Regions from separate parts of the Gordonia sp. LUNF6 genome, predicted to be linked through region 1. Evidence: predicted binding sites of a transcription regulator. Region 1 holds the regulator's gene; each other region holds the start of a gene.
The links. The regulator LexA, encoded in region 1, represses DNA repair genes until DNA is damaged. The targets are predictions, from matches to a motif close to CGAACANNTGTTCG.
Positions count from the first base shown of each region.

Region 2: ACK8HH_RS05625 (error-prone DNA polymerase) is a predicted target of LexA. The motif match lies at 2,357-2,370, and genes of this name have one in related genera.
Region 3: ACK8HH_RS12125 (DUF222 domain-containing protein) is a predicted target of LexA. The motif match lies at 2,831-2,844, and genes of this name have one in related genera.

Region 1 is NZ_CP178181.1:1,718,810-1,723,866, reverse strand. It holds gene hrpA (ATP-dependent RNA helicase HrpA) at 1-833, shown strand, start outside; gene nrdR (transcriptional regulator NrdR) at 867-1,316, opposite strand; gene ACK8HH_RS08070 (LysM peptidoglycan-binding domain-containing protein) at 1,339-1,929, opposite strand; gene lexA (transcriptional repressor LexA) at 2,113-2,772, shown strand; gene ACK8HH_RS08060 (putative PEP-binding protein) at 2,799-4,517, opposite strand; gene ACK8HH_RS08055 (DeoR/GlpR family DNA-binding transcription regulator) at 4,657-5,057, shown strand, end outside.
Region 2 is NZ_CP178181.1:1,190,951-1,196,007, forward strand. It holds gene ACK8HH_RS05615 (alanine racemase) at 1-282, opposite strand, end outside; gene ACK8HH_RS05620 (SDR family oxidoreductase) at 316-2,235, opposite strand; gene ACK8HH_RS05625 (error-prone DNA polymerase) at 2,382-5,057, shown strand, end outside.
Region 3 is NZ_CP178181.1:2,592,337-2,597,393, reverse strand. It holds gene ACK8HH_RS12140 (DUF1998 domain-containing protein) at 1-397, shown strand, start outside; gene ACK8HH_RS12135 (alanine--glyoxylate aminotransferase family protein) at 543-1,673, opposite strand; gene ACK8HH_RS12130 (N-formylglutamate amidohydrolase) at 1,915-2,658, opposite strand; gene ACK8HH_RS12125 (DUF222 domain-containing protein) at 2,865-4,517, shown strand; gene ACK8HH_RS12120 (TetR/AcrR family transcriptional regulator) at 4,611-5,057, opposite strand, start outside.

The DNA.
Region 1 (5,057 bases):
TGGGCACCCTCGCCGACTCCGAGACGGCGACCGTTGCGGGACAGACGATCACCCGCTATCCCACGCTCGCGACCGTGCCGGGACAGGGCGTACGCATCGCGAAGGCCGCCACCTCCACCGAGCGCGACGCCGGCATCGCCGCCGCCGCCGGAGAACTCCTGCGACTCGCGATCGCGCCGCCCAGCCGCAAGCTGGCGTCGACTCTGCCGCCGCCGGCCAAGCTCGCGCTGAGCCAGAGCCCGTATCCGGACGTGGACGCGTTGCTGGCCGACTGCACGGCACGGGCGGTCACCGACACCCTGGCACGGGAGCCGGAGTTGGCCGCCCTGCGCAGTCCCGGTGACTTCGGCGCGCTCTCGGCGCGGCTGGGGCCGGTGATCCGGTCGCGCGCACCCGAGTACTTCGACGCCGCCGTCGCGGCGCTCGCCGAATACTCCCCGGTGCGCCGGGCCGTCGACGCCCGGTCCGGGACTCTCGCCGCCGACGACGTCTCCGATCAGGTCAACGATCTGATCTTCGACGGCTTCGTCGGCGCGACGGCATTGGAGCATCTGCGCTCGCTGCCGCGCTATCTGACCGCCGCGCGGCTGCGCCTCGAGTCCCTCAACACCGCCGCCGGCCGGGACAACGAGGCGATGGGCGCCATCGACAGGGTGGTGGCGGTCTGGAATCGGCGCCTCGCCCAGCTTCCGGCCGCACGCCACGAGGCGCTGAACGAGTTGGTGCAGTGGCGCCTGGAGGAACTCCGCGTGAGCCTGTTCGCTCAGCAGCTCGGCACCAACGGTCCAGTCTCCGAGCAGCGGATAATCAAGGCGATCGACAAGTTCAGCTGACTGCTCGGACCGGTGGCGCCGGTGCCGTGAGTGTCAGTGACGGTCGCGGCGCAGCGAATCGATCTCGCGCTGGAAGTCGTCGGCCGACTCGAACGACCGGTAGACCGAGGCGAACCGCAGATAGGCCACCTCGTCGAGGTCGCGCAGCGGACCGAGGATCGCGAGACCGACCTCATTGCTCGGTATCTCGGCCGAACCCGACGAGCGCACGGTGTCCTCCACCTGCACCGCAAGCTTCGCCAGTGCGTCCTCGTCCACCTGACGGCCCTGGCAGGCGCGGCGCACGCCCTGCATCACCTTCTCGCGACTGAAGGGCTCGGAGATGCCGTTGCGCTTCACCACGGACAGCACAGCCGTCTCGACCGTGCTGAACCGCCGCCCGCATTCATTGCACGACCTGCGGCGACGGATCACCTGGCCGTCGTCGGCGACTCGGGAGTCGACGACACGGGTGTCGTCGTTCTTGCAGAACGGGCAGCGCATGCCATGACAATACCCGCCCGCCTCAGCCGTACTGCGGGGCGATAAGCGCTTGTCCGACATGCAGTCCCGATGTCTCGAGGCCGTTCAGGTCGCGCAGCTGGGCGATGACGCCCGCGGACGGCAACTCCGGAGCGATCCGCTCAGCGAGCGCGGTGAGCGACTCCCCCGACCGGACGTACACCACGTGCGTCGCCGCCGGCGACTCCGGCGTCGCCGCATCCTGGTAGCCCGCTCCGACGAGGGCGAGCAGCCACACCATGCCGGCGAGGGTGCCGCCGACCACCGCGGCCCCGGCCCACCGGCGCCTGCGGTACACCGAGGGCGACAGCGCGGTCCGGCCGGCCGGCGGCGCATCGAACATCACTCGCCGGTCCGCGACCGGGCGACGCCGCTCGGGGCGGCCGGTCGGGAAGCACGTTCCGCTCGAGTCGCCTCGCCCCGCTCCGCGTACTCCCCGATCACGGACCAGCGAGCCACGGACCACCGGGATGTCGCAGGTCATCGCCGACGCGGTTGAGTGCACAGCAGTGGAGTGCACAGCGGTGGAGTGCACAGCAGTGGAGCGCACAGCGGTGGCGCGTCCGGTCGGGGCGGGTGCCGTCCTCGTGCTCATGACTCGTCTCCAATCGATCGCGTGTTCGAAGAACTCTTGTTCGATAGTTAACACGAGGGGTCCGACAAACGCCGACACGCGTCGAACAATTGTTTGAGTTTTGTGACCTACTCAACTAGCCTTTGGACCATCGATCGAACACAGCTGACGAAAGGCCCGACCGTGACCGACACGCCCGATCCGATGCTCTCCACCGCGACGCTCGAGGCCTCATTGACCCAGCGTCAGCGCGAGGTGCTCGAGGTCATCCGTCAGTCGGTCCGCGAGCGCGGCTACCCGCCGAGCATCCGTGAGATCGGCGAGGCCGTCGGACTCACCTCCACGTCGTCGGTGGCCCATCAGCTCCGCACGCTCGAGCGCCGCGGCCTTCTCAAGCGCGATCCGCACCGTCCGCGTGCGGTGAACGTTCGGGACGATCAGCGGACACCGCCCTCGGGCGGTGCCGAGGCCGACGGAGAGTCACTCCCCACGCCGACCTTCGTTCCGGTGCTCGGCCGGATCGCCGCCGGCGGACCGATTCTCGCCGAACAGGCCGTGGAGGAGGTCTTCCCGATGCCGCGCGAACTGGTCGGCGACGGTTCCCTGTTCATGCTTCGCGTGGTCGGCGAATCGATGATCGACGCGGCGATCTGCGACGGCGACTGGGTGGTCGTGCGCCAGCAGAACGTGGCGGAGAACGGTGACATCGTCGCCGCGATGATCGACGGCGAAGCCACCGTGAAGACCTTCAAGCGCACCGACGGTCACGTCTGGCTCATGCCGCACAACGAGCATTTCGAGCCCATCCCCGGCGACGACGCCGCCATCCTCGGCAAGGTCGTCACGGTGATGCGCCGTATCTGAGGCGCCCGGCCGGCCTCAGCGGGACATCACACCTCGCCGGCCAGAACCGCGCGAACCGCCTCGCGCGCCTGTGACGGACTCGTCGCGGCGATCGCGGCGGACGCCGCATCGCGGCACTGATCCATGGTGACGGTACCCAGCTTCAGTCCCACCGCGGCCGACGCCGCAGGCGCGGACGACAACGACGTCACACCCATCCCGACCAGCACACATGCCAGCAACGGATCGGCAGCCGCCTCGCCGCATACGCCCACGGGCTTGCCCTGGTCCCGACCGGCGTCCCCGACCCGCTGTATCAGCGCGAGTACCGCCGGCTGCCACGGGTCGGTGAGCGCCGCCAGCTCCGGCGACATCCGGTCCGCCGCCATCGTGTACTGGGTCAGGTCGTTGGTGCCGATCGAGACGAAGTCCACTTCGGCGAGGATCGCGTCGGCGAGGATCGCCGCCGACGGCACCTCGATCATCACCCCCGGCACCAGACCGCGTTCCCGAACCCGCGCGGCGAATTCGCGCGCCTCGTCGACCGTGGCGATCATCGGTGCCATCACCCACGGCGTCGCACGGCCGTCGTCGCGCGCCGCCTCCGCCAGCGCATCGAGCTGGTTGTTGCGGATGTCCGGATACGTCTGCACGATGCGGTTGCCGCGGACTCCCATCGCCGGATTCGGCTCGTCGGAGTGGGCGACGAACTTCAGTGGCTTGTCCGAGCCCGCGTCGAGGGTGCGGATCACCACCTTGCGCCCGGGAAAGGCGTCGATCACCTCCCGGTAGAGCTCTACCTGCTGGGCGACGGTGGGCTCGGCCGCGCGGTCCAGGAAGGCCAGTTCGGTTCGGAACAGTCCGACGCCCTCCACCGGCGCCTGCGCCGCCGACCGAGCGGACACGCCGTCGGCCACGTTGGCCAGGATCGCGACCGCGTGCCCGTCCGCCGTGCGGCCCGGCCCGCGCCAGGCCGCCGTCTCGGCCGCCCGCGTCGCCGCGGCCGTCACGGCGTCCGAGATGAGTCCGGCGTCCGGGGCGGCCCCCACCGTTCCCGCGTCCCCGTCCACGTAGCCCATGGCTCCGGAGGGGATCTCATCGAGTTCAGCGGCGGCGACCACGCACGGAATACCGAGTTGGCGAGCAATGATCGCCGTGTGGCTGCTGGGGCCGCCGAGCCGCATGCCCAGCCCGATGACGCGTGCCGGGTCCAGACCCGCGGTGTCGGCGGGCGCGAGGTCGTCGGCGAGCAGAATCGACGGCACGTCCGGCACGGGGATGCCCGGCTCCGAGAGCCCGAGGAGTTCGGCGACGACGCGGTCTCGGACGTCCAACAGATCGGTGACCCGTTCAGCCATGAGGCCGCCGAGCTTGGTGAACATCTCCACGAACTGCTCGGTGGCCGCGATCGCGGCAAGCGGCGCTCGAACGCCCTGCGCAATCGACTTGCCCGCGGCCGTCGCCCACCCGCGATCGCGCGCGAGACCGGCCGTGGCAGTCAGGACCTCGGCCGCGACGCCGGTGCTGTGGGAGGCCCGGTCGGCCAGCCGGTCGGCCACCACTCCGGCGGCGGCGGTGAAACGCTCCATCTCTGCGTCGCGGAGCTCCTCCGGAACGGGAGAGTCGTCGATGGCGTCGAAGCCGGGTCGCGGTGCGGGTCTGATGATCGGTCCGTACGCGAGGCCACCGACCACCGGAGTACCGGAGACGATGACGTCGGCGCGGAACGGGTTCTCGGCAGGCACGGGAGAAGTCACCTCGGTCATGTGAGAAAGATTACAGAAAGTCCTTGACGTGTCAACACGTACCCATGTAAACAAAGATGTGTAACCAACCAAATCAACACAGATCCACATCTTTGCACGATCCCCATCGTTGCATGAGATCGGACAGTCGGGAGAGCAGATGTACGCGGAGGAACGCCAGTCGGCGATCGCGAACGAGGTCCGCCTGCGCGGCCGCGTCTCCGTAGCCGATCTCGCCGCGCGCTTCTCCGTGACCGGCGAGACCGTGCGCCGCGACCTGGCTATTCTCGCTCGCAGCGGCCATCTGGTGCGCGTCCACGGCGGAGCCGTACGCCTCGACGTCGCCGCAGTGGTCGACGAACCTGATCTGGTGGTTCGGGAGGAGACCCACCGAGGCGAGAAGAGCGCCATCGGTGCCGCTGCGCTGGCATTCCTGCCCGCCGACGGCGGTTCCATCGTGATCGACGCCGGGACCACCACTCTGCAGTTGGCTCTGTCCATCCCCGCCGACGCCCGCTTGACCTGCGTCACCAACAGCGTGCAGATCGCCGAGGTGGTGGC
Region 2 (5,057 bases), 530 kb from region 1:
GAGTGCACGCAGGCGGCGGGCCTTGTCCTCCGACAACCACAGCGGATAGGCGACGAACAGATCGTCGAACCCGGCGTCGGCGAAGACCTCCGCCTCGCCGATCGTCGCGACGGTGAGTCCGACGGCACCGGCGGCGAGCTGCCGCTGCGCGACCCGAACGCACTTGTGCGTCTTGGCATGTGGTCGCAAGCGCACGCCGTGCCGTTCGGCCCACCCGGCCATCGCGGCGAGATTGCGGTCGAGGCGAGCGGGATCGACGTGCAGGAACGGAGTGTCGGGCATACCTGATGGTGGCATGGACGACGGCTTTCGTCGTCAGCCGGTGCGGCCGAGCGCGGCGTCGGACTCCTCATGCAGAAGGAAGTCCTGATGGAGCAGTCGGTTGGTGAGCCGCGGTGCGGCGTGATGACCGAAATCGATGAGGTCGCCGAGTAGCGTGTTCACCCGCTTGGGGCGCTCGACGATCGCGTGCAGCACCCGGTGGGCGGCCTTGTCGACGCTCCAGATCCCCCGAGCGCTGTCGTAGGCGTTGGTCGGAACGATCATCCGCGTTCGGGTCAACGGGATGCGCACATTGCTGAACGTGACGTGATCGGAGAGGGTCTCGGCACCGGTGGCGTCGCTGAACGCCTCCAGTGCGGCCTTCGACGCGGCGTACGCGCCGAATCGCGGTGCGCGGCTTTGGACTTCGATCGAGGACACGTTGACGATGTGTCCGGACTGCCGCTCGATCATGTGCGGCAGCAGGGCGAGCGTGAGATAGACGGCGCCGAAGTAGTTGACGGCCATCATCCGGTGATAGTCGTGCGACCTGGTCACCGCGTTCGCGGTCGCCCGTCGGATGGACCGGCCTGCGTTGTTGACCAGCACGTCCACATGGCCGTGCTCGCAGATCACCGACTTCACAAGGGTCTGCACCGCGGCCTCATCGGTGATGTCGACGGGATAGGCGTACGCGCGTCCGACGGGCAGCCCGGGTTTGGGAACCTCCGCGTCGAGTTCGGCGGCGGTCTCGATCAGCCGATCGGCATCGCGGGCCACCAGGAAGACGTTGGCGCCGCGCCGCACGCACATGCGGGCGGTCGCGCGGCCGATTCCCGACGACGCCCCGGTGATCAAGATGTTCTTGCCGACCAGCGGGCCCCGCGAATCGTTGCGGCGGTGACGGGCCGGATCGAGGTTCTCGTACCAGTACCGCCACAGTCGGGGTGCGTACTCGTCCAGATCGGGCAGTCTCACACCGAGCGTGTCGAGTTCGGCGGCGGTCGCGTCGCTGCGGAACACCACGGGAAGGGAGGCGACGTCGAGGATCGCGGGTGGGACGCCGGTCTGCTCGGCGATCAGGTCGCGGCCGGGCCGCAGCAGTCCGCGACCGATGGCGGCCAGCATCGGCCTCACCAGACCCGAAGGCAGTGCGGTGAAGGCCCACGGTCCGTCGAAGGCCGGTGACAGGGCGTTGAACAGGTCGGTGATCGAGCGTGGGTCGGGGTCGGCGAGATGGAACACGAGCCCGCTCCGGCCGTCCTGCACATCGGTCAGCGCGACCATCGCCTCGGCGACGAAGTCGACGGGGACGACGTTGAGGGGCCCCGGATCGGGGATCGGCAGCGGCAGGAACGAGGGCAGCTGACTGAGCACGGCGAGGTGACCGAAGAAGTAGTAGGGGCCGTCGGCCCTGTCGACCTGTCCGGTGACGGAGTCTCCGACGACGGCCGACGGCCGATACACCCGCCAGCGCAGGCCCTCGGTCTCCCGCACGACGCGTTCGGCGTCGAACACGGTGCGGTGGCATTCGGTCGGCAGGCCTTGGCCGAGGTCGAAGTCGGTCTCGGTGAAGTCGCCGCGATGGTCGCCGGCCACCGCGATCGAGGAGAGATGGTGCAGGAGCGCGCCGCGGGCGAGAGCGAACTCGGCGACCCTGCGGGTCCCGTCGACGTTGACCGCCCGCAGGTCGGCCTCCTCGGCGGTGAGGTCGTGCAGTGCGGCCAGGTGGATCACGTGGTCGACCTCGTCGACGTCGGAGCCGTGCAGGCCGAGGCCTTCGTGTGTGAGGTCGCCGGCGACGGCGACGACGCGGTCGCCGCCGTCGATCCTCTCCATGGCGGCGGCGAATCGCTGCAGTGATCCGGTGCGCACGAGCGCGTACACCCGGGCCTGCTCGTCGCGGGCCAGCAGGCGCGCGACGACTCGACGGCCGATGAAGCCGCTGCCGCCGGTCACGAAATAGCTCGTCACCGGCCCAGAGTCTCACAGAGAGATACCGATGTGAATGATTGACAGCGGTAATTCGTGCGTCGGTCCGGTCTCTGGCACGCGTTTGGGGTGTGGCCGGGGCGGGCCACGGCAAGGCAGATATCGAACATATGTTCTATCATCGGTGTGTGGGATGGAACAACGGGCCTCCGACCTGGTCGGAGATGGAGCGAGTGCTGTCGGGGCGTGCGCCTGCGCGCGGCGACCGGCTCGGTGAGACGTTTCCGCCCACGTTCAACGGCGCGGGGCCGCCGGGGGACGGCGGCGATTCGCCGGCATGGTCGCGTAAGCGGGGCCCGTACCAGGCCACCGACATCGAGTTCGGCGCATCGACGGTGCCGTACGCCGAGTTGCACGCGCACAGTGCCTACAGCTTCCTCGACGGCGCGTCGATGCCCGAGGCCATGGTCGAGGAGGCGCAGCGGCTGGGGCTGCGCGGGCTCGCGCTGACCGATCACGACGGCTTCTACGGTGTCGTCCGATTCGCCGAAGCGGCCCGCGAGTTCGGCATGCCGACGGTGTTCGGCGCCGAACTCTCGCTGCAGCGAGACAGTGCCCGCGCCGGTGCGGTGGACCCGCCGGGGGAGCACCTGTTGGTCCTCGCACGCCGCGCCGAGGGCTACCGCCGGCTCTCCCGCGTCATCGCCGACGCGCATATGAGCGGTGGCGAGAAGGGGCTGTTGCGCTACGATGCCGACGCGATCACCGAGTACGCCGCCGACGGCGACTGGCTGGTTCTGACCGGGTGCCGCAAGGGTGCGGTGCGCCGGGCGCTCGACCGCGGCGGCCGGCGGGCCGCCGACACCGCGCTCGGGACGATGATCGACCGTTTCGGGGCCGGGAACATCGCCGTCGAGCTGAGCCCCGGTGCCGGGTCGGACGACGACGAACGCAATGCGATTCTGGCGTCACTGGCCGCATCCCATCGGGTGCCGACAGTCGCGACCACCGGCGCGCACTTCGCCGCGCCGGAGAACGGCCGACTCGCGACGGCGATGGCGGCGGTGCGCGCCCGGACCGATATCGCGACCATCGACGGCTGGATGCCCGGGGTGGGCGGGGCGCACCTGCGCAGCGGAGACGAGATGCTCCGGCTGATGCCCGCCCACCGTGAAGCCATCGACAACGCCGTCGCCTTCGCGGAGGAATGCGCCTTCTCGCTCGGGCTGATCGCCCCGAACCTCCCGCCCTTCGACGTCCCCGACGGCCACACCGAGGCCAGTTGGCTCCGCGCACTCACCGAACGGGGAGCCCGCGAGCGTTACGGCACCAGGGAGCAGCGTCCCGACGCGTACCGGCAGATCGACCACGAGCTGGCGATCATCGAGACGCTGACCTTCCCCGGCTACTTCCTCGTGGTGCACGACATCGTCTCGTTCTGCAAGGACAACGACATCCTGTGTCAGGGCCGGGGCAGCGCGGCGAACTCGGCGGTCTGCTACGCGCTCGGGATCACCAACGTCGACCCGGTCGCCAACCATCTGCTGTTCGAGCGATTCCTCTCACCCGAGCGGGACGGTCCGCCGGACATCGACGTCGACATCGAGTCCGACCGCCGTGAGGAAGCGATCCAGCACGTCTACGCCAAGCACGGGCGCAGTCACAGCGCACAGGTCACCAATGTCATCACCTACCGCGGGCGGTCGGCCGTGCGCGATATGGCCCGGGCGCTCGGGTACGCCCCCGGGCAGCAGGACGCCTGGAGCAAGATCCCCGACTCCGCGCCCGACGACGTCCGCGAGCTCGCCGCGCAGATCTCCTCGCTGCCGAGACATCTGGGGATTCACTCGGGCGGAATGGTGATCTGCGACAGGCCGATCGCCGACGTCTGCCCCACCGAATGGGCCCGGATGGAGAATCGCAGCATCCTGCAGTGGGACAAGGACGACTGCGCGGCGGTCGGCTTGGTGAAGTTCGATCTGCTGGGCCTGGGCATGCTGTCGGCACTGCACTACATGATCGATCTCGTCGCCGAGCACAAGGGCGTGCGGGTGGATCTGGCACGGCTCGACCTGGCCGAGGAGGCCGTCTACGACATGCTGTGCCGCGCCGATTCGGTCGGCGTCTTCCAGGTGGAGTCACGGGCGCAGATGGCGACCCTGCCGCGGCTGAAGCCGCGGAACTTCTACGACCTCGTCGTTGAGGTGGCGTTGATCCGGCCGGGGCCGATCCAGGGCGGTTCGGTGCATCCGTACATCCGCCGGCGCAACGGGCTGGAGGAGCCGCACTGCGATCATCCGTCGATGGAGGACGCACTCGGGCGCACCCTCGGCATTCCACTGTTCCAGGAGCAGCTGATGCAGGTGGCGCGCGATGTCGCGGGTTTCGGCGCCGCGGAGGCCGACCAGTTGCGTCGTGCGATGGGATCCAAACGGTCGCCGGAGAAGATGCAGCGGCTCCGCACACGGTTCTACGACGGGATGCGCGAGAGACACGGCATCACCGGCGACCTCGCCGACCGCATCTACGAGAAGATGGCAGCGTTCGCGAATTTCGGTTTCCCGGAGAGTCATTCGCAGAGTTTCGCGTCGCTGGTCTTCTACTCCGCGTGGTTCAAACTCCATCACCCGGCGGCGTTCTGCGCGGCGCTGCTGCGCGCCCAGCCGATGGGCTTCTACTCGCCGCAGTCGCTGGTCGCCGATGCCCGGCGGCACGGCGTCCAGGTGCACCGACCGGATGTGAACTCCTCGCTCTCCCACGCGAGTCTGGAGAACGACGGGCTCGACGTGCGGATCGGCCTGAGTGCGGTGCGCGGACTGTCCGACGACCTCGCGACGAGGATCGTCGAGGAGCGGACCTGCGGC
Region 3 (5,057 bases), 870 kb from region 1:
ATCGTGTTACGGCTGTCTGCGGTCGTACCGCAACGACCGGCATCACGATCGTCTTTCGCGCGCCGGAGCTCTGGCGATATTCAACGAGCTGAGGATTGAAGGCGTCCGAGACGCGGTTGACGGACCGTGGGGACAGACTCTCACGCACACGTCGAGTTCCGTGATTGAGCTGTTTGCTGAGCTTGCCACGCTTGGCGTCGCCAAGCCTCAGATCGGAATCGACATCGGTGAGTACTACTGGCCTGCCGAGGCCTTGTGGACGGAGTCGCGGGTCGTCCTCGTCGAGGGTGAAGATGATGATCGTGACGCGGCGTTGGCCGCCGACGGATACAAGGTGTATCGCGTGGCGGATACCGTCGCCGACCAATTAGCCGAAGCGGTTGGAAACACGGTCTGATCGCACGGCATCGGCCGGGCACGATGAGTGACAACGGGCGAGCCACGTGATGCCTTTGCTGTACTTGGACTTCGTGGCCAGACATTCGTGGCCTTCTTCCGGAAGATGGTATCGCTTCCGGAAGAAGGCCACGAGGGGACGAGTACTACCCCTTCAACCGATCCAGCGCCGCACTCAACCGCTCGACCGTCCCGTCCACGTCTGTCAGCTTGTCGACGCCGAACAGTCCGATGCGAAGCGACGAGTAGTTCTCGCCCTCGCCGCACTGCAGCGGGACGCCGGCGGCGATCTGCAGACCGACCTCCTTGAACGCGGCGCCGGTCTTGCGGGTGGCGTCGTCGGTGAAGGCGACGACGACGGTCGCGGCGTCGAAGCCTTCGGCGGCGACAGACGGCATGCCGTTCGCGGCGAGCAGCTTGCGAACCCGGCTGCCCAGGTCGAGCTGACGGCTGCGCAGTTCCTCAGCGCCGAGGTCGACGGTCTCGCGCATGAGCTCGACGTTGTGCGCGAGCGAATCGGTCGGCATCGTCGCGTGGTACGGGGCCTGGCCGTCGACGTACGAGTCACTGATCGAGAGCCACTTGCGCAAGTCCATCGCGAAGCTGGTGGACGTCGAATTGAGGACGGCGTCGCGGCCGCGTTCGCGCAGCATGACGTAGCCGGCACACGGGGTGCCGCTCCAGCCCTTCTGCGGCGCGGTGAGGAGGACGTCGACGTCGATGGTGGCCATGTCGACCCACAGCGCACCGGAGGCGACGCAGTCGAGGACGAACAGTCCGCCCACCTCGTGAACCGCCGCGGCGAGAGTCGTCAGGTAGTCGTCGGGCAGCAGAATGCCGGACGCGGTCTCCACGTGGGGAGCGAAGACCACCTCGGGGCGCTGTTCGCGCACCGCGGCCACCACTTCGTCGATCGGCGCCGGAGCCCACGCGGCTTGGTGGGCGTCGCTGACCGGACGCGCCTGGCACACCGTGACCTGATCGGTGATGCCACCGGTCTCAAGGATCTGCGACCACCGGTACGAGAACAGGCCGTTGCGCACGACGAGCACGCGGCGCCCGGTCGCGAGCTGACGCGCCACCGCCTCCATGCCATAGGTGCCGCCGCCGGGAACGACAGCGACGCTGCCAGCGTGGTAGGTGGTGCGCAGGATGCCGAGGAGATCCTGCATGACGCCGATGAACCGCTTGGACATGTGGTTCAGGGAACGGTCGGTGAACACGACCGAGTACTCGAGCAGGCCGTCTGGATCGATGTCGTCATGAGGAAGAGTCACCTGACCAGGTTCTCATGACGTGGTCGGTTCGGTGTGCCGGGCCTGCGGATACAGTGACGCGGCCGACACCGACAGTCGTGCGGCCCGCAGAGAAGTGGGCGAGTACGCTATCCGCAGGCTCTGACACCTCTCGGCAATCCGAGGGCGGCTGCGGCGGAACCGAACCGGAGGTTCCGTCCGGGAAGTCGGTGCCACGATCCTCCAGTTCGAGTGAGATGCCTTACTTGCCTTACTTAAGGGCTTAACTATAGGACTGGGGTCTGACATTCGTCCGTTCGATCGACAGGTCTGGGGAGCTGTCGTCCTGGTGTACCGCGGGTGGTGACACCCGTGCCCCGATCACTTCGCCGATCGCTCGGCCCAGTCGCTCGACCGACTCCGGGTTGACCGCGAAGTGTCTGTCGAGCAGGACGTCGTTGCGGATCGCCACCGTGATCGCCTGGACACGCTGGTCGTTTCCGTACTGTGTCTGGGGCACGTACCGCCGCGGCTGCGGTATGTCGGGTCCGGCGGAGACCAACTCACCGAACGCGATGACCGCCGCATCGAGAAGCGCCGCCGGAGTGTGTGAAAAGTCGATGCCGCGACAGGCCTCGGGGTGTGGCTGCTGCTGGTCGTCGACCGGAGTCGACTCGTTCGGGTACGAACAGATGTCGACGATCACCGCGCAGCCGGTCGCGGTCAACCGCTCTTCGATCAGATCGGTCACCAGCCAGGCGTAGGGCTGGATGTGGTCGATCGGGTCCGCATCACCGGGCGGACGTGGTGCTTCTGGTAGCGGCGAGAGGTCGTTCACGATCAGGTGCGGACGAACCGCCGCGTGCGTCCGCGCGCACTTGGCCACCGATTCGGTTGCGGCGTCCAGGGACTCGAGTGGGATCGACGGTGCGATGGAGTGCGGCCGTGCGAGCTGAGCACGGCGGGCGACATGAAGCAGGACCGGCGAGTCGGGGTCGCCGTTGAGAATCGTTGCGCGAGGGGGCATGTTGGTCCTTCACACGTAGTGGCGCCGACGAACGGCACGTCCCCGCCCATGCGGCAACGTGACAGACAAGCACGGGCCTACGACAATCCGGATCCTCGATCTACACATGGCGGTCGGCTCAGGGTTGGCGGAAGTTCTCGCGATCATTCATGTCAGACCCTCCGGATAACATCGAATGCAAGTTCGATTCGAACGGAGGGGGATCAATGAACATCAAGGTCAGAGGTGATTCGGGATCCGCGTCGGCGGGCTCGTCGGTGGTGGTCGACGAGGGTGCGATCGTGATTCGGATCGGTCGTCCGGGAGCTACGGGAGAGTCGGCGGACTGCACCTCGCGGGCCGATCGTGCTGCTCTGCTCGGGTTCGCGGCGCGGGCGGACTGCTACCAGGGGCTGGTGTTGTGGCATCGCTACGAAGCGGTGCATGCACTGCTGCTAGCCAAGCAGGCTGAGTCCGATGGCCCGGCCGGCGGTGTCGAGTCGGGTGCCGACGCGTACACGCGGCTCTACGATCCGCTGTGCCAGGTCGCGGCGTCGTATGCGACGGTGGCGGGGGTGAGGCAGTGCACGGCCGAGCACTTCGTGGAGGCCGCAGTGGCGTGCATGGAGCGGATTCCGGCGGTGGGCCGGTTGATGCGTGACGGCCTGATCTGCCCGGCGTGGTTTCGTCGGGTGGTCGAGCAGACGGCGCTCGTCGACGATTCGGATCTGCTGGCGTTCATCGACGCCGAGATCGCGCACACGCTGTCCGTGGTGGGCAAGCTGTCGGCTGGCCGGGTGGAGGCTCTGGTGAGTTCGATTGTGGCTGAACATGATCCGGATGCGGTGACGCTGACCCGCGAGCAGGTGAAGCTCGCCAAGCAGGTGCGGGTGAACCCGCTCGGCGAGGGCGTGTCCGAGGTGATCGTGACGGCGTCGACCGAGGACGCGATGGTCGTGAAAGACGTGCTGGACGCGGTGATCGCCGGAGTGTGCTCGCACGATCCGCGGACTCGCGGTGAGCGTCGGTCGGCGGCAGCCGTCGCGCGTCTGGCGGGGACCGACTTCGTGTGCGAGTGCGGTCGGGACGATTGCACCGCCGAATTGTCGACGGAGGCGATTGCGTCGCGGTGCGCACGGGTGGTGCTGCACGTTGTGGTTCGCAAGGAGACTCTCGGAGGGGAGTCCGACACCCCGGCCTATCTTGACGGGTACGGTCCGATCTCCGCCGAGCACGCGCGGGAGCTGGCGGCTCGTCCGGACGCGGTTCGGCGAGAGGTGGATCTCGATGAGCTCGTCGGTCATCAGGCGCAGCCCGGCAACGCCTATCGGCCGACTGCGGCAGTGGATGCGGCGATGCGGGGTCTGTTCGGTACCTGCTCGTGGCCGGGATGTGAGCGGGCGGCGTGGAAGTCGGACCTGGACCACGTGTGCGAGTTCAACCACGCCGATCCGACTGCCGGCGGCCCGACGTGCGTGTGCAACCTGAATCCGAAGTGCCGCTTCCATCATGGTCTGAAGACGTTCGTCGGCGGATGGGTCGACGATCAGGTCGTGGACGCGAACGGTGTGATCTGGACTGAGGTCACCACGCCGGAGGGGTTCACGGTACGTCAGCGGGCGTTGAACATGTGGCTCCTGCCGGAGCTCGGCCACCTCACTTGCAGACACCCGGCGCCGACACGCCCAGGATCCGGACACGCCGGTGTTGCACCGGAACGACCGCGTACGCGAGTGGAGGCCAAGCATCAGTACCGGATGCGGCGGCGGGCGGCGAATCGTCGAGCTCGTGAGGTCGTGGAGGCTGTGGTGCCGACTGGGGCTTCGGTGACGGAGTGCGGGACTGCGTGGGGGACGGAGTGGGGTGAGCCCCAGTTCTGAGGGTGCGAGAACGCCGGCCGCGCCACCGAGCGGGCGGATGAACCGGTGTGTCATCGCGTTCGAGCTGATTGAGAATGCCGATCGTGGCGCCGGTCAGATCTGGGTGAGGGCACCGAGATGGCGGTCGACAGCCTCGATCGCGCCGGCCGCCGACAGCCCCCGCGGGTCGCTCAACAGATTCAGCAGGAGTCCGTCGATCAGGGCGACGGTGGTCCAGGCGGCTTGATCGGCGTCGAAGACCGTCACGTCCTGGCCGCGTTGCTGCGCGAGCCGGAAGGCGTCAGCGCAGAGCCGATGCTGTTCGGTGATGAGGTCGTGGCGGATGGCAGCGAGGGTCGGCTCCACCACCGCTCGCGTGCTGAACGCGAGGTACACCGAGGCCTCGCGGCGGCGCACGTCGTCGATAGGGAGGAACTCGAGGAGGGCGCGTCGCAACACGGCACCGACCGGCCCGTCGTACTCGATCGCGTCGACCCGGGCGGCGATCCGCCGGTTCACTTCGTCGAAGGCCATCGTCAGCATCTGTTCTTTGGAGTGGCA